DNA from 4 places in the Pseudoalteromonas sp. Of7M-16 genome. Region 3 is predicted to be linked to each of the others. Evidence: predicted binding sites of a transcription regulator. Region 3 holds the regulator's gene; each other region holds the start of a gene.
What was found. Region 3 encodes LexA, which represses DNA repair genes until DNA is damaged. Its sites were predicted from a motif close to TACTGTATNNNNATACAGTA; they were not measured.
Positions count from the first base shown of each region.

Region 1: the regulator LexA is predicted to act here: its motif matches at 1,811-1,830, upstream of MHN81_RS10080 (YebG family protein).
Region 2: the regulator LexA is predicted to act here: its motif matches at 2,310-2,329, upstream of umuD (translesion error-prone DNA polymerase V autoproteolytic subunit).
Region 4: the regulator LexA is predicted to act here: its motif matches at 2,090-2,109, upstream of MHN81_RS23430 (S24 family peptidase).

Region 1 covers NZ_JAKRFY010000008.1:75,090-79,489, forward strand. Annotated here, with positions in the region: gene dsbB (disulfide bond formation protein DsbB) at 501-1,007, shown strand; gene MHN81_RS10070 (hypothetical protein) at 1,021-1,323, shown strand; gene MHN81_RS10075 (ComEA family DNA-binding protein) at 1,342-1,635, opposite strand; gene MHN81_RS10080 (YebG family protein) at 1,848-2,174, shown strand; gene MHN81_RS10085 (amino acid aminotransferase) at 2,286-3,479, opposite strand; gene MHN81_RS10090 (hypothetical protein) at 3,654-4,313, opposite strand.
Region 2 covers NZ_JAKRFY010000013.1:68,383-72,782, reverse strand. Annotated here, with positions in the region: gene MHN81_RS14520 (MipA/OmpV family protein) at 1-576, opposite strand, end outside; gene MHN81_RS14515 (hypothetical protein) at 842-1,969, opposite strand; gene umuD (translesion error-prone DNA polymerase V autoproteolytic subunit) at 2,341-2,754, shown strand; gene MHN81_RS14505 (Y-family DNA polymerase) at 2,742-3,998, shown strand; gene MHN81_RS14500 (hypothetical protein) at 4,230-4,400, shown strand, end outside.
Region 3 covers NZ_JAKRFY010000046.1:19,279-23,678, forward strand. Annotated here, with positions in the region: gene MHN81_RS27550 (efflux RND transporter permease subunit) at 1-821, opposite strand, end outside; gene MHN81_RS27555 (efflux RND transporter periplasmic adaptor subunit) at 818-1,891, opposite strand; gene MHN81_RS27560 (DUF3313 family protein) at 1,908-2,606, opposite strand; gene lexA (transcriptional repressor LexA) at 2,965-3,576, opposite strand; gene MHN81_RS27570 (hypothetical protein) at 4,106-4,267, opposite strand.
Region 4 covers NZ_JAKRFY010000030.1:33,720-38,119, reverse strand. Annotated here, with positions in the region: gene MHN81_RS23445 (hypothetical protein) at 1-592, shown strand, start outside; gene MHN81_RS23440 (hypothetical protein) at 678-818, shown strand; gene MHN81_RS23435 (hypothetical protein) at 1,100-1,339, opposite strand; gene MHN81_RS23430 (S24 family peptidase) at 1,702-2,073, opposite strand; gene MHN81_RS23425 (ParA family protein) at 2,327-3,562, shown strand; gene MHN81_RS23420 (hypothetical protein) at 3,565-4,400, shown strand, end outside.

The DNA of each region.
Region 1 (4,400 bases), on a different contig from region 3:
TGGATATAAAGTAACAAGCGCAACTGCAAATTGATGTTCAGGTTATTAACTATTGCGCATTTAAAAAGGGTCGACTAATCCAATTCCTTTCATCTAAATAAACACACCACTTACCATAAAGCCTTTACGCCCGACTTCAATCTGTGCATTTATCCCGCATGTTTAATTCGCACCTGATCTATATAGTTAACATCAATTGATTACATTTTTAATCTAGCTCCGATTAAATTCAGTTTGGCACTCAATTTAAACTCAGTACCATGACGGGATTGTCGGGTAGAATGTAGACCCGCACGCTCTCACATTGAACAACTGAGCAAGAAGTAAAAAGGGAACTTAACTGTAAATCAAGTGACTAATACACTGTTTGCAATACGAATTATACGCACCAAGGTAAATAGGCCAGAACATAATTGCCTCTTTGTGGCTTGTCGTAAATGTAAAGGTCTTGATGCCTTCGTACTACATCGCCATAATAGCGGCCAAAAAAGGAGATATACATGATTGAAAGACTTGCGAGCTTTTCTCGCTCTACCAACGCTTGGGCGCTATTGTTTATAAGTGCACTTATTTTCGAAGTTGTCGCACTATATTTTCAGTATGCCATGGGTTTAGAGCCTTGCGTGATGTGTATCTACCAACGTACTGCTATGTTAGGTGTATTAATTGCCGCACTAATTGGCCTATGTGGTAAAGGTATCTATATCGTCCGACTCATCGCTACAGCTGGATGGGGCATAGCCTCAATTTGGGGTTGGTTGCTTGCACGTGAACACCTTTCTATGCAAACCACAACAGATCCTTTTGCCTTTACGTGTGCTTTTGAACCAGACTTCCCAGTTCCATTGCACGAATGGATCCCATCGTTTTTCGCTGTGACTGGCAGCTGTTCTAGTATAGACTGGTCGTTTGCTGGTTTATCAATGCCCGGCTGGATGGCTGTGGTCTTTGCAGTGTATTCGATTAGCTTTTTAATCTTTGCGCCATTGATTATTTTTAAGAAGTAGATTTGAGATAGATATGATTTTTAGACTGAGTCAGGTTTCCAAGCTTTCAACCCTGTCGCTACGAGACAAGCAAAAAGTCCAAGCAATTGCACTGTCAATGCTATCGGCGAAAAGTAAGGTATTTTTGGCAGTATGTAAGCTGATATTGTTAACACCCCTTTTTATGGCATTGGCATATTTTGAAGGGTGGGCATTGTTACCTGTGCTACTTGTTGCGGGCCTTGCTTATCCATTGCTCACTGCGCCAATCGAAATACAGTTTGCGTTGAAAAATATAGACCAAGCGCTTGAACAGTTTAAGCAGAGCCAAACATAGGCTCTGCGAGACTCTGGCTTACTCAAATACCACGTGAGCTTTTAACTTTTCAATTAGGCCCTTTCCTATCCCTTTCACTCTCTCTAATTCCTGCACATCCACAAATCTACCATTTTGCTCCCTAGAGATCACAATTGCCTGCGCTTTTGCCTCACCAATCCCAGGTAGCTGGATCAGCTCATTTACTTGCGCTGTGTTCACATTTACAACCAGTGGCGCTTGTTCAGGCGGGTTTACATCTTGCGCCTGAACCAAATTACTCAACAAAAATACTGCTACTATCAGTCCAAGAATCCATGTATGTCTTCGCATTTAATTTTCCTTAAAAGTTTATGAGTCTAACACTGCTTAAAAAACTAAATAAGCTATCTAACCATAAGATTTAACGATTACTTTTGTAAAATGCTTACTAATATTTTCATTGTGTTTTTTTCATATGGATCGTCTAATGAAGTGCCTTTAAGTTGCATTAATAGCAAATACAGTTTACTGTATAAAAAAACAGTGTTTTATGGAGGGTCATCATGGCTGTTATAGTAAAGTATGTGGTTGAAAGAAACGGAGTAGAGCGAATGACATTTACTAGCAAAAAAGAGGCTGATGCCTACGATAAAATGCTGGATGTTGCAGAAGCGCTTGAAGCAATGCTAGATAAGGTAGATGTACCACTTAGCGAGCAACAAGTTGAATCACTGGCTCTAGAAATGGCAAAGTATAAAGACGATTTTATTTCTGTACTCAAAGGCAGTAAACCATCAGCAGAGAAAGACAATAAAAAAGCGTCCAAGAAAGCCGAAGAAGTTACTGACGAAGTCGCCGAGGATAAGGTCACTGCTATAAAGCAAGCATAAATATTACTTGGTTCTTAAATTACCTTTACTGACTTATTCGTTCCAAAAACGCAAAAACGCCGCACTATTAATATAGTTCGGCGTTTTAGTTTTATATAACCGACGTAGCGATTATTTTAAAACAGCAGCAACTGCATCAGCAAAATAATCAATATTGCTTTGGCTAATACCCGCCACATTTACACGGCTAGAACCCACGATATAGATTGAATATTCCTCACGTAGGCGGTTAATTTGCTCTTTATTAATACCTAAGAATGAGAACATACCGTGCTGGCGCTCAATGAATGAGAAATCATGTCCAGTATTTCTCTGCGCTAAGCTATCTTTTACAAGGCTACGTAAACCGTTAATACGATCACGCATTTCAGCAAGCTCTTGATGCCACTCTTGTGTTAACTCATCACTTGAAAGGATAGTATTTACAATGTCGGCACCATGTGCCGGTGGCATAGAATAGATGCTGCGTACTACGCTTAATAGAACTGAGTTTGCAACATCCGCATTCGCTGCATCTTTAGAGATAACAGAACATGCACCAATACGCTCACGGTAAAGACCAAAGTTTTTAGAGCATGAAGAACAAATGATCATCTCTTCTACTGTTTGAGCTAGCAAACGTAGACCATTAGCATCTTCGTCTAGGCTGGTACCAAAACCTTGATAAGCAATGTCTACAAGTGGAGTAAAGCCAACCTCTTTAGCAAGGTCCGCAAAAATCTGCCACTGTTCGGCATTCAGATCCATACCACTTGGATTGTGGCAACATGCATGAACTAAAACAACGTCACCCTTTGGCACTTGCTTCAGCGTATCAATCATCTCGTCAAAAAGTAGCCCTTTATTCTCGTAGTCGTAGTAAGGGTACTCTTTTACTGTCAAGCCAGCAGCTTCAAATAGGCTAATATGGTTTGCCCAAGTTGGTGTCGTCACCCAAACCGTCGCATCTTTATTACAACGCTTAATGAATTCAGCAGCTACGCGCAAAGAGCCTGTGCCACCTGGCGTCTGCGCCGTACGCACTCGGTTGGCAAGTAATGTAGTGTGACTATTGCTTAATAACAACTCTTCCATCTTAGCGCAAAAGTCTAAGTTACCAGCTAACCCAATGTACGATTTTGTGGTTTCGTTTTCTAAACGAAATGCTTCTGCTTTTTTAACCGCTTTTAAAACCGGAGTAGCACCTTGCTCATCTTTATATACACCAACGCCTAAATCAATTTTTTTAGGGTTATCGTCTTGCTTATAAGCTGCCATTAGGCCCAAAATTGGGTCTGTAGGAAGTGGTTTTAGTTCTGAAAACATGTGTATTTTTTTCCTATTAAAACTAGTACGCAAAAACACAAGGCCGCAAAAATTCGCTCAAGCGCATTCAAGCTCACCTTCATTTCTCTAAGTATTCAACTCGATAATACGTAGTAATCGTGGGGGTTATAGTTGCCATAATACTAACACAATTTAACGAGAACACGAGCCCTCTCACTCAGGAAGGTAGTGTGTTATTTTCATGCAAGCCGCAACCAGTACAGATAAATTGTCAGGAGTAAAAAAGTCTTTACTAAAAGCCTCTGCATCAATGATCCCGACACACTCAAAACTGTCGTTTAACAATGGAATACAAACCTCAGCTTGCACTTTCGGGTCACAGGTATAATACTCACCGCCCGTTGCAATATATTCGGGAATATCATTGATAATACGGGATTGTTCTGACAATACAGTTTGAATGTTGTTCGAAGTCGCTGCAAATTGTTCATTAATGGGAAAGAGAGGGCGACTTGGCGCACCGTTATAGGCCAACTTCAAGAGCTGATTTTCACCGTCTACCAATCTCGTTTGGTAGATGCCAAACCAATCTACTCCGGTTTTACAGGTAACGAACTCTACAATAGCTTGCAGTTTAGACAGTAGTTCTGTGTTTCTTTCACTGTGTGAAATATAAGAATTCAATTCAAATGGTGCTTCTTGTAGATGACCAAATAAGCTACAACTTCCCCCTTCACCAAGCTCTGGAATTTTATAAGACCATATCGGTTTGGTTTGATTACTTGCCAAAAATGCCTCTAAAGAGTCTAGTTGCAATTTCACCAAAGAAGGTTCCACTGGGGTTTTCGTTTTATTTAAGTATGCAGAAATCATTTAGCCATCCAAACATCTATATATCTAAATCAAATTTAACACGCAATTATGCCGTTGACTATAGGAAAGAGCATGTTTTTTATTTTG
Region 2 (4,400 bases), on a different contig from region 3:
GCTGTCAACTTCGTAAAATGAGCGGTTGGCAGTAGCCTCTGACTGTTTTACACCATAGTAATAATCAGTTAGGTCCTTACTTGCAAAATTGGCTGCAATGTAAGGCTTGATTTGACCCTTATTGAATCTGAAGGGTACGCCATAAGTTAATGTAGCCTCGTATCCTTTATGAGTGCTGCTTGCATCCTGTGTGTATTTTATCGCAAATTCACCAAAGTCAGTGTCAAACTCAGCTTCGAGACCTAAATCGAAGCTCATGTCTCTGTCTTCCATGCCCTTAAATAGATCACTGTCATCTTGTTCGTAACCATCTAGTCGCATCATGCCAATCGCCGAAATCTCAAATGATTCGTTACGATAAAAAGTATAGGATGCATAAGGCCCGAGTAGCCTGAAGTCACCGTATTCAATCGCAATTGCAGGAACGAACTGAGTTTCGTTGCCGACATCCTTATACCCTTCATCTTGGGTGATAAGCGCGCCACCTAAGCCAATCTTTAGTTCACTATCTTCTTCTGATTGAGCTTGGTAACTCACTGCGATTGTTAGCGCTAGCAAAAATTTGGAAAGTTTCATATATAGTCCTTAAAAGTTTTGTCTTGGTGACGTTTTGTTTTAAAAGTTGTCTCTACAAGGCAAACAATAATTCAGGAAACTTTCTCGAAACTTACAAAGTGGTAATTTATTAGCCTATTACGGAGTTACTTATATTGATGGGTTGATACAGGCATTTTTGAAGTTTGCTCAAAAAAGGGAGAAGTTTTCTAGCATTGAGCTTAATAATTGAAAATGACAATGGGGCAAATATACCATTGTCATTAGGTTTTGATGTATACGAGACTTAATATTCTACAGACATGGGAGGTAACTGGAGGAGGCTATCATCAGTGCCCTCTAAAGCACTAAAGTTTATGTTTTCAATGATATTTGCGTTTAAATATTCGGACAGTGAGATCCCCTGACGAGTTGCATCTTGAAAACTCCCATATCGATTTGTTTGGACCGCAAAATTCATGGACCAGATCGCGTGAGTTGCTCGTTTATATGATGCTCCTTGTTGAAAAGTTGCGTGTTGCCAAGGGATTTCCCACTGAACTTTAGTTTGGTATTGGTTTGTGAAAGCGTTTTTGCTGTGTGTAAGAGTAAAGAAGTTTGACAGGAATGCTTTTGCATTAGAGCGATCTTTACCTAAACCAAATAGGTCATTATCAAGCCATACTTCAAAGTCTGTTGGAAGTACCTTATTTATACTGGTTAGGTCCTCGCGAAACTTAAGCTCATTGATGTATGCGTTAACTGTAAACTCACCTTTAAAAGGCAGTGCAAACTGCAAAGGACCGTCTTTGTCAAAGTTAGGGTAGTTGAGGTAACTATAGTCGCAGCGAATACTATCGTGGTTCATACAGTATTTTATTACGCCATCTAAAAGCCCATATTCATTCCCTTTTAAATCGATTGGTTGCTGAACTACAAGGCTGTAATCTTGGTTATCAGTTACGCTTTCCAGTAGCTCTAATAGTGCCTGTTTATTGTATCTGAGTGAGTTTAGGCGGTAGCCTGGTATTGAGTCCATGGAAATTAAAGAAATTTCAATGAAATCCGAGTGCTGAACTTTCTCAAGGGCTTCGGAAAGTGGGATGGTTGCTTTTAACGTTGTCTGGCTATGTGTTCTTGGAAATGTTTCGTTGTAAGCGAGAAGCCCTACCGGTGAAGCTTCAATGTCAAAGTACAAGTACTGAAGACCTTTTGGGGCCGCTACAGTTGCTGACAAATGAGGTTCACCATTTATTTCTTCGATATTAAACCCTAAAAACCTAGTCTCAGGGGCGCTATCTGCTACTTGGCCTGTTATAGCTTCATCTTCCCAAGCGTGGTTTTCGTTATGGCTGCGTGCCTCAAAAGGGGCTGATAATACACTGTTTGAACTGATGGCTACGGACATTAAAAACAGACACTTTATTAATTTCATTATCTTTTCCTTAGTTAATTCGTTGATAAAGGTCCACATTACAAACTGCCTTTATGGCTTTGCGTGGAATAAGTGGTGATGGGTTTTCTAAACTTCTGATTTGTATTGCTTTATAATTTCACATATCAATATCTTTGAATGTATAGGCCTTTTTTGTGACCCCTCTTTGACCCCTCAATAATGGGGTCATTAAAGGTAGTTAAAATCTTAAACTAAAGCACTAAGCATTTTCGGTTGCTAACTTACTATTTGAGCAACTACTTTTCAATTATGAATATAAAATTTTAATTAACTGTTAAATGTAACTATTAAACTTGATCCTTAAAGCTCTCCCAACCTATACTGTATATGTATACAGTATAGGTTGACGTATGAAAGTAATACCAATTAAGGCACAAGCTGGGATCACAGGATTTGAATCTCCCGCGGCCGAATACAGAGAACTAGGACTGTCTTTAGATCAATTATTAGTGCGACACCCAAATGCAACGTTTATCGGACTAGCGTCAGGCGACTCAATGCAAGGTGTTGGGATTTTTGACGGCGATCTACTTGTTGTAGATAGAGCTGTCCAGCCGCAGCAGAACGATGTGATAGTTGCGAATTTTAATAATGAGTTTGTATGTAAACTTATAGATATGGAGAACAGGCTATTACGCTCTGCATCTCCCATATATTCTCCAGTCCGAATTAGTGATTGCGATAATTTCCAATTAGAGGGTGTTGTCATTGGTTCAGTGCGTATGCACCGTTCAAATTCGGAATTGACTAAATGTATGCACTAGTAGATGCGACATCGTTTTATGCGTCTGCGGAGAAAGTATTCGATCCAAGCATACGCAAAAAGCCCGTTGTTGTTTTATCGAATAATGATGGGTGTATTGTGGCTGCATCGCCAGAGGCCCGGCGTTTAGGCGTTCCAAAGTTTGAGCCATACTTTAAATTCAAAGATGCACTTGTAAAGCACGGTGTAGTGATCAAATCATCTAATTATGAGCTCTATGCTGACCTGTCAGACAAGATGATGAACGTCATTAATCAATTTAGCGACAACCACTATATCTACTCTATCGATGAGTCATTCCTAAAGTTTGACGGGTATTCTGACGTTGTTTCATCTTGGTATGACTATGGTCATTTGATACGCCGTTCCGTTTGGCGAAATACTAAATTGCCCGTAGGAGTTGGCTTTGGCCTAACCCCAACGCTTGCAAAAGCAGCAAATCACGCAGCTAAAAAGTTTCCAGATGCAACAGGTGTTGCAGTAATCGATAACGAGCAAAATCGCAGACAGATACTTTCTAAAATTAGCGTAGGCGATGTTTGGGGAATTGGCCGCAGACTAACAAAGAAGCTTCAGCTATTCGGCATCGAAACGGCGCTAGATTTAGCAAAGCAAAACCCACGACTGATGCGCCAACAATTCAGCGTTGTGCTCGAGCGTACTATCGCAGAGTTAAATGGTGAGGAATGTCTATCTTGGAGCGAGGTAAAGCAACGAAAGAAGGAGGTCTATAGTACCCGAAGCTTTGGTGAGCGCGTTACTGACCCAATTTCCCTTAAAGCTTCGCTCGCTTCACACTGCTCTATCGTTACCAAAAAGCTACGCAAGCAAAAATCACTGGCAAAACGCATTGTGATATTTGCCCATAGTTCACCACACGAAAATGACTATTTCAAAAAGTCATTTATTAAAGAGCTTCCCGTATCAAGTAATGATGCTACGGTGTTTGCCAATGCTGTTGAGAGCATATTTAGTCAATTATATAAACCGGGTGTACGGTACTACAAAGCTGGCATAGGTGCTATTGAGCTAGAAGATGATGTATTTCAGCAATCTGATATGTTTAATCAATCTCAAGACAAGCCGGAATTAATGAGATGCTTAGATGAAATAAACAATAGGTATGGCTCTGCTGCTGCGCGTATTGGGTCTGAGTTGCAAACCCAAAAATGGGAAATGCGCAGAGAGTTTTTGTCTCCACGCTATACGACAAGGTGGCCGGATATTCCTGTAATTAAATGCTGAGTTTTTATCCACAGATTTTGTGTGTAGAGTGTGTTTAACCCTGGTTGGTCAACAAGCAATATTCCAACACAACCAAGTAACAAGGAGCCTCTACCTTTCGTTGTTTTATTATACTGTGCTGGAACAACGGCCAATTAGAAAAAGTTTCCCACTACAAATCACAAATCCTGCAATGACTCGTCACTATTGATATTAACTTGATTGGTAAATAAATTGATGGTGATTTAGATTATGCAAACCACACAACCTCTCCGTTCAAAAAACACGGCCTCTAGTAGAGGGGTCGATAAAAACATTAGAAACACTACAACCCACAAGGATGGCCTAGAAAAACTGTATACGGAAAGGTCCAATCTTGATGCTGACAATGAGTTTGCATCAACAGCTAAATCGATTTACGCG
Region 3 (4,400 bases):
CGTACTTTCGATTTTGCAGGATCTACGTAGTCACGATATACGACTGCAATGTCTGAAAGCAGCAAAACCTGCTCGCTACCAGGTACATTGATTATCGTATTGGCTATATCTTCGACTGATTCAAAGTTGCCACTTGGCTCTAGTGCCAATGTTTCATCATTAATATAAATAGAGCCACCGGGGTTGACGATATTTCGTGACGCTAATTGATCTTTAAGTTGACTGGGCGAAATACCTAAGGCTCCTAGCCTCGCATTTTCAAATTCAATAAAGACCCGTTGCTCTTGGTTACCGTATATCTCAACCTTTGCAGCTTCCGGTAAGCGAAGTAATGTGTCTCTGACCTGCTCAGCAACATCCTCCATCTCACGATAACTATACCCTTCAGCTGTCAGGCCGATCACAATGCCAAAGACATCACCAAACTCATCGTTGACGATAGGCGTTTGTGCATCACTGGGAAGATCTTGCTCAATACTTTGTATTTTACGTCGCAGGTTGTCCCAGATAGGCCGCATATTCTTGTAGCTTTCTTTAATATTGACGCTAACAATGGACACCCCTGTTTTCGAGGTACTGCTGACAAAATCCAGTTCAGGAATTTGCTGAACTACCTTTTCGATTTGATCTGTAACTAGTTCCTCTACACGCTGTGGGCTCGCACCAGGAAAGTAAGTAATAACTTGCGCTGTTCTAATAATAAAACCGGGATCATAGTCTTTTGGCATTTTATTGAATGACACAATGCCAAAAAACAATAGCGCAGCGATCAATACCCAGGTAGTACGGTTATTTTCTAAAGCAAGTCTGGTTATATTCACTGTGCCTCCTTGTTAAACTTTACAAGTTGACCTTCACTTACTTTACTCATGCCCGCTGTAACAATGTACTCACCTTCTGCCACACCACTGAGCACTGGAAACCCTAATGTTGAAACATCACCAATCACAATAGATTTCTTTTTAATCTCACCTTTGCCAGCACCAGCAGGCTCAACTGTCCATACATAATTTCCAGATGCGTCTTTGAGTACAGTATTTATTGGCAGGTATAATCCACTCTTGTTGACATCTGCACCTTTAGCTAAAACTTTGGCTGTCATTCCTGGTAAAATGTTATAGTTTTCAGGGCGAGTCATGCTCAAGGTAACTTCATATGCTTTAGTGACTTCATCGGCTTGAGTGCTTACTTCAACAAAATCCAGCGGGAAAGTCTTATCTGGTATTCCAGAAAACTCGGCTATGATATGTTTTGGTGCGTCTTTAGATACTTTTATCATCAAACTTTCAGGCACGTTAACCTTAAGTGTGACATGTTTTATATCCTGTAACGTCGCAACAACCTGCTTAGCCTGTACTTCTTCAAAGCGCTCTATATAAGTTCTAGCAACCACCCCAGAAAATGACGCTTTCAAATTCGTATAAGACAAGTTATTTTTTGCGTTTGCTAGTTTGCTTTTTGCACTTGTAAAATGAGATTGCAGCTGATCATAGTCCGATTGCGAAATTGTGCCGGACTTGATCAACTGTTTCGCTCGACTGAAATCCGCCTGCGCTTTATTATAGTTAGCTTGAGCGTCATCTAGTGAAAGCTGATAATCTGTTGTATCCAGCTTTGCAATTACATCGCCTAATTGGATTTCTTCACCTTGCTTTACCAATAACTCGGTAACTTCACCTGATACTTTAAAAGATAGATCTGCGGATGAAGCTGCATCTACAACTGCGGGAAACTCAACTAAAGGACCGTCTACCTGAGAAGAAAGCAGCATTGTCCTTACGGGACGAAGTTGTTCAGATTGCTGCTGCTCTGGCTGCTGGTCTGAACAACCGATTAATGCAAGACAAATTGACGCCATTGCACATAGCTGCTTGCTTTTTATTGTCTTCATGAAAGCTCCTTTAATTCTATTTAACATCGCGATGTTTTGTCATCGCCGTAACAAAGTTATTTATCCACACATCTAGCACTTCTTTAACCGCTGCTACATTCTCTGTGCCATCTGCTTTTAAAACGGTATCTAGCTCTTTGTGTGCTGTCATCATCACTACGGGTTGAGGGTTATTACCAAGATAAAAAGCAGACTCCAAAGACACATGTGTCAATGCCTCAGTTTGCTCAGTTGCAGCAAGGTAGGCCGTCTTTCCTGCATTATAGACTAAGCGAATCGGGACAAAGTCTCTCACTTGCAATGCAACAGGTTCAAACTGAACATCTGTAAATGCCCCTTCTATCATCAACACTCGCTCATTCAGATTAAGCGGCTTTTCTGTCACCACCTGAAAATGGGGAGCTAGTTTTTTTACCATTTGCGATTGCATATAGTGGCTTAACTTAGCAACATGTAGCGGGTTTATATTCAAAAACTCGGAATCTTGAACATTTATCCATACTTCAAACTGAGGAATATACAATACTTCAACCTGACTGAGCGCTGTTTGATCAAACGTACTGTTTACATAAAGTTCTGTATCTTCATATTCTTCGGAAGGGGCCAAAGAATCATAGCTCGGTAAAAAGCCTGAACGCGTATTTTGTGAAGTAGATGCACATGCGGAAACAAGACATGTAAATGTAAAAATTAGTACAATACGAAACCAAGTCATAAGTCGCTCCATAATCAATTCATTTCCAGTGGTTGTAGCACAATCAAAAGAGATACTTTGATCTCATTTGAAATCAAATGTAACTTACAAAAACAATTATAGTTTTAGGCACCACAAACTAAGACGAATAGCTCTGACCGCGAATAACTAAATAAGTGCAAAATTATCTTCAATCACTCGCGTATACGAACTAGTTTGGTAGCTAAGTTATAAAATCGTAATTAAGTATATGATATGAAGTTAGAGCTAAAAAGATCAGCAGTAAATTAAGATGAGAAAAATTGAAAGAATCGAGCTGGAGGACACGTCTCCAGCCATGAAAAAGTAACGTCAAAGAGCTATCGAAATGAAAAGCTATTTACAGATTGCCACGGATAACCCCTACCGCTAAACCTTCGATATTAAACACTTCCTGCTCAAGATCGACTTCGATTGGCGAAAAGTCCTCGTTTTCTGCATGTAAGAATACTTTTTTCCCTACTTTTTCAAAACGCTTCACAGTCACATCCTCTTCAACACGGGCGACTACCACCTGACCGTTGTTTGCGACTTGAGTGCGATGAACCGCTAACAAATCGCCGTCCATGATACCGATATTTTTCATACTCATACCGTTAACACGGAGCAAATAATCGGCTGAAGGTTGAAACATGCCTGGGTCAACTTTGCAGTGATTTTCGATATGCTCCTGCGCTAAAATAGGCTCGCCAGCGGCTACACGCCCAACCAGAGGTAAGCCTAATTGCTCCGGCTCATCAGCTTCAGCTAAGCGAATTCCTCTGCTGGCGCCTGGTACCATTTCTATAACGCCTTTTTTGGCAAGTGCTTTCAAATGCTCTTCTGCCGCATTTGCACTGCGAAAACCGAGAGACTCCGCTATTTCCGCTCGCGTTGGCGGCATACCTGTGTCTTTGATAAAAACTTTGATGAGTTCAAAAACTTGTTCTTGTCGTTTAGTCAATGGTCGCATATAACTGGTTTTCCATACAGTGCATTTACTGTGAGTATATACAGTTAAAATTAAATCGCAATGCTAATCGTTGAATACTTAGACAAATTATAAAAACAGCAAAGTGATGAGTGTTAAATAGAGTCGCAACGGTGGTAGGTTCATGGCCCATTTAATAAATCAAAGCGGCAAATAGTTCTCCTTCTTGAGCTTTCTAAACAACACTTCGCCGAAGGCCTTCAGCCCCAACTCAACTTATAAAAGGCAATGTATCTGGTTCACTTAAGTCTCGTTCTTTGTCCGGCTTTATTCATATTATTTTCTTTATTAAAAAGGTTAAGGCCTTTAGCTTTGAATTAACGAGGTTGGTTCAACAGAAGTAGTTTCTTCTATCCAGAAACTTTTAATTATTAATGAACTAAAAATCCATCATGGCTGAATAAAAGGGAAGTAATAACACTATTTTTAAATGAAAATTTTGATGAGGGTATTCGATACTTTAGTTATTGAACAGGAAATAGAGCTACTTTACGTAGCTCTATTCAGTTTGTTAGCAAGCCGTAGTAGTATATGTTCCTGGGCAAGTTCTTGTACCTGTACATTCCCAAGTTTTAAATAAACCGCCAGCAACTTGTGGTGTCATCTCCGCAGGGACGTTGGCTTTATCATGGCTAATCACTTTGATGTTTTTCTTCTTTAATTTTAATAACATTTTTATCTCCTTATTAACTACAACCAACCTAACAGCATTTATTATCACTTTCAACATAATGAATAATATTATTTTTAATTTTTATAATTGCGTTAATTTCAATATATCAAAAAGAAATTAAAAAATATTTATT
Region 4 (4,400 bases), on a different contig from region 3:
AGCTGGTAACTACAAAAAAGGTGACATCACCATTGCGGGTATAGATATTCGTATCGAGAATCCAAAAGGCTCAACTCGCAGCGGAAAATCTAAAGATGGTAAAGAGTGGTCCATCACCATGAAACATCATTATGGTGACTTCAAAGGCTCGCATGGTGCAGATGGTGATCCGATTGATGTATTTGTTGGTGACAGTACCGAGTTTGATTCGGTATATATCATTGACCAAGTTGGAAAGGACGGCTCTTTTGATGAGCACAAAGTTATGTTTGGCTTTGATAGCCTAGCCGAAGCCAGAAAAGCATACCTTTCTAATTATGATGCTGGTTGGGATGGTTTAGGTGACATCACCACTATGAAACTAGAGCCATTTAAGAAGTGGCTAAAATCAACTCAAACTAAACCAGCCGGACAGTTACCGCAACTTGCTAATAACTTTTTAGATGACTACCGTTCAGGTCGATTGTTTAATCTTGGTCCTGTGCCATTTAGTGAGCTTATTTTACAGGCTGAGCAAGAAGGCATGGATTTAGACGAAAACAAAGAGATAGTGACACGCTATATTAAACACCACCAGCAACAAGCGGCCTAAGTACAAGGCGGAGTATTCCGCCTTACCTAGACAACATCAATTCAGAGCTTTATAGTTTTCAGCCAAGCAACGCAAAGGACTAAACATGAAGCTCAGCACCTCTCTATTACCTCTTGCATTTCTATGCACTTCAGCCATAGCTACAACTGGCGCAGGCACAAAACCAACGCTAGACGATAAAGTATGGAAGGAACAGGATTACGTTGAATACCATTGCAGAGGCTAGATTGAGCACACGCTACCGGATAGAGCGCGCATTGATTGCCTGAACACCGCTTATGCTATTGAGTATGATTGGAGCAAGAAATGGGCTGAAGCCATTGGACAGTCTCTTTATTATGCGTCAATGACCAACAGAAAAGCAGGCATAGTATTAATAGTGAATGATCGCACAAAAAGCCGCTACCTGAAGCGAATTAAGAAAACCATTGAAGCAAACAGATTAAATATCACCGTTTGGACCGTAAATAAAGGCGACAAGAAGCCGCCATTTAGGTTCTACCCTGATTAATCCCTTTTCTCAGCTAATTCAATCTTTTTTAATTCAATAGATAGCCTTTTCTCTTCAATAGAGAGGTTTGTATCTTTGATTTTAAGTTTCTCAAGTTTCACTCTCAAGCGGAGCAAGTAGAAGGCGATAATTGGAGTTAGCATTGCAGTAATAGCGATAAGCAGCGGTAAAAAGTTAGCAAGCAGCGTAATAATAAGTGTGATGAAAGCGCACAAAGACGCTAGGATTGTAGCCATTCGGCCTCCTATTATAAATGTAATTATATGCTGAATGGCACAGGGTCAAACATTGACAATTTGAAGCTGATGAATATAATCGGAGGTGTCTAATCTGCGAATATGTTCATCATATTTGTTCAAGTTGCCGATTGAGTCCTAGTGCTCATTCGGTGATTTACTCTATTAAAAGTCAGTTTTTATATTCTTAATTTATTTATCTTCTCTCTAAAAATTCCTCATTTCGTTTAGTTTATAATTCCATTATATCACGATTCCCCATTAGCGCAAACCAAGTGAAATTGCAAGTTACATTTAGTAATTTGTATTGTGTTTAATAGTTCATTTAGTTATATGGGCATTGCAAGGAGGTGATTATTGGTTTAGCGTAGTTTTGAGCGAATACCGGACCTAGATCTAAATACTCTCACTGAACTGGTTACAACACCTTCAAAGCTAAATACATCACACTCGTTAATATAAACTGGTTTATAGCTAGGATTGGCAGATACAAGCATTCTGTTTTCTATATCCAATATCTTACAGACAAACTCGCCATTCAGATTTGCCACAATAACGTCTTGGTCCTTTGGTTCGACTCCACGGTCTACCACAAGTAGATCACCATCAAAAATGCCTAGCTCATTCATCGAGTCACCTGATACACGACCAAAGAAGATACTGTGTCGGTCCGGTGCAATTATCTGATCTAGCGTTAAAGTGCATTCTGAATAAGAAATACCATTTGAGTTCATTGGTAAAACCCTTAAAAACTGTATTTATATACAGTATAAACTTTAAAAATTACAGTTTCACCTTTCTTTGTATGTATATAGAAGGGTCACAGCTTACTCACAAAATCTGTGGATAAAAAATCTTCAATTATTTTCAATCTTTAATTGCATAACCAAAACTAAAAACATAAACTAAATGAAAATTTAAGTTCTGCGCCAAAATTTCACTATAGAACTTAAAAATAACTTAAAGGATAATTTTTAGGATTTGGTCATGATTACAGAATCTTTAGCTAAAACAATTCAAAAGATTGAAAATGAAGTTAACAACTATCAATTGCTGGCTGAGCAAGCCAAGTCAAAAGAGGAAATTTCAAACTTAATTTTAAATCACTCTAAGCCAGCCTCAGAAGTTGCTGAGCTACTTGGAATGAATCACGTAGCATTTAAAGATTTTGTAAATGAGTTGCGCGAAAGCGGCGAATTACCAGAAGTTTTAAAAATCTCAAACCAGTATAAATACACGCTTTATCATATTCATACACTGATGGAAAAGCGCGGTACGCCTGCATGGAGAGACAAGTTTAGCGACTGTGTGGTTACAGTTATCTCTAACCTTAAAGGTGGCACTGGTAAAACAACCACCTCTGTATCTATCGCAACAGCAGTATCTTTAGAGCTAATAAACAGAAAGCGTGTATTGCTCATTGATTTAGATCCGCAAGGCTCGCAAGCCAAACATGCAAACATTGACGTTGAAAATGATGCAACCATCTTAACAGCCGTAGATATTATGTTGGGTGATGAAGAGCCGGACAGCATCTATAATGCATTGAGAAAGAACGGACTTTCTCATAAAGACATCGTAAACAACTCATTGGTTGAAACGCATATACCTAATCTGTCTATTCTTCCGGCCTTTCCTGAAGATGAGCGCTTTAATAGTGCTGCATGGTTAAAAGTGCTAGAAAAAGCACAAAACGGCGGTGATACAGACATGGAAAGCTTGAGCCTACTAAAAACCAAAATCATTGATGTTGTGAAAGATGACTTTGACTTTATTTTTATCGACACAGCACCAACTATGAATCCGCTTGTGTGGTCTGCATTTGAAGCAGCAACAGGCATGTTGATCCCTTGTATGGCTCATGCACTGGATTGGGAGTCAACGCAAAAATTCATTAAAGCACTTCCTAGCACCTTTGAAAGCCTACCAAGTAAAGGTGAAAATATCGGCTGGTGGAAGGTGCTAGCAACTAACTATGAAGAAGAGTACAACCGAGACAAACACATCTTAGATAAGATGAAAGAGACTCTTGGCAGTGATTTACTAAATAACGTTATTCCTAGAAGTACCGCGTTTGAAAAAGCAGTACAGCAAGAATGCACTGTGTTTGATTTTAAGAAATCAGACAAGGTTGTACCAAACAAGCAACTTGATAAAGCGCAATTGCAGCTCAATGCCTGTGCAAGAGAATTAATGTTATACATTTCTGATGTGAGCAGTTAACAATGACAATCTATAATCCATACCAAAATAAAAATCGCGGCAAAGTTAAAGCTAATGCTTTAGCCGCGATCCAAGGCCAGCAATCAAAAATGACTTTGAAATCTGGCAAGGAAGTAACATTCAGAACGGTAGAAATACCAAGCGCTGAAATTGCAGAGAAAACTTTTAAATCGCCAACTAACAAGCGCTCAGAACAACACATTACAATTGGCTCTGTCATGGACATATTGCCAGAAATTAGAGAGCAAGGCAGAAATTCTGTTCATGCGTATGGTGTTGAACACCAAGACGGACGAATCGAAGTCTTAGCCGGTATGCGTAGACGTAAATGTGTTCAGCTTACAGAAAATGGCGTATTTGTTATTCTTGTTGCACCAGCAGACCAAGTATCTCACTCAGATAGAAAGTCGCTAACGTCTATCGCTGATACGTATGAAGAGCCGAGCATTATAGATCTTGGCTTTTCCATGCTTGAAATGAAGCGCAACAGCCAAGAAAAGCTAAACCAAGAAAAGCTAGCTGAGTTATTTGAAGTGAGCACAGGCCGCGTGTCAGAAGCAATGAGCTTTGCTGAAAAGCTACCGGATGACCTATACAGCCTATTTCCTTCGCTTGGTGCGATTAGTCACAGGTTCTTACGTGATTGCTTAAAGCTATACAAAGAAGCTGAGCAAGCATTTAGAGGTCAGTTAGATAAAGCGATCCGTGATGGTCTACGTATCACTGTAAATGAAGATACCAGCAAAGACGATTTAAAACTGGCAACAAAGCAGTTAGAAACAAAGCTATTGGCTATGTTTAAGTCGGATAAGCCAGTACAAGAAAAAACATCAAGCAA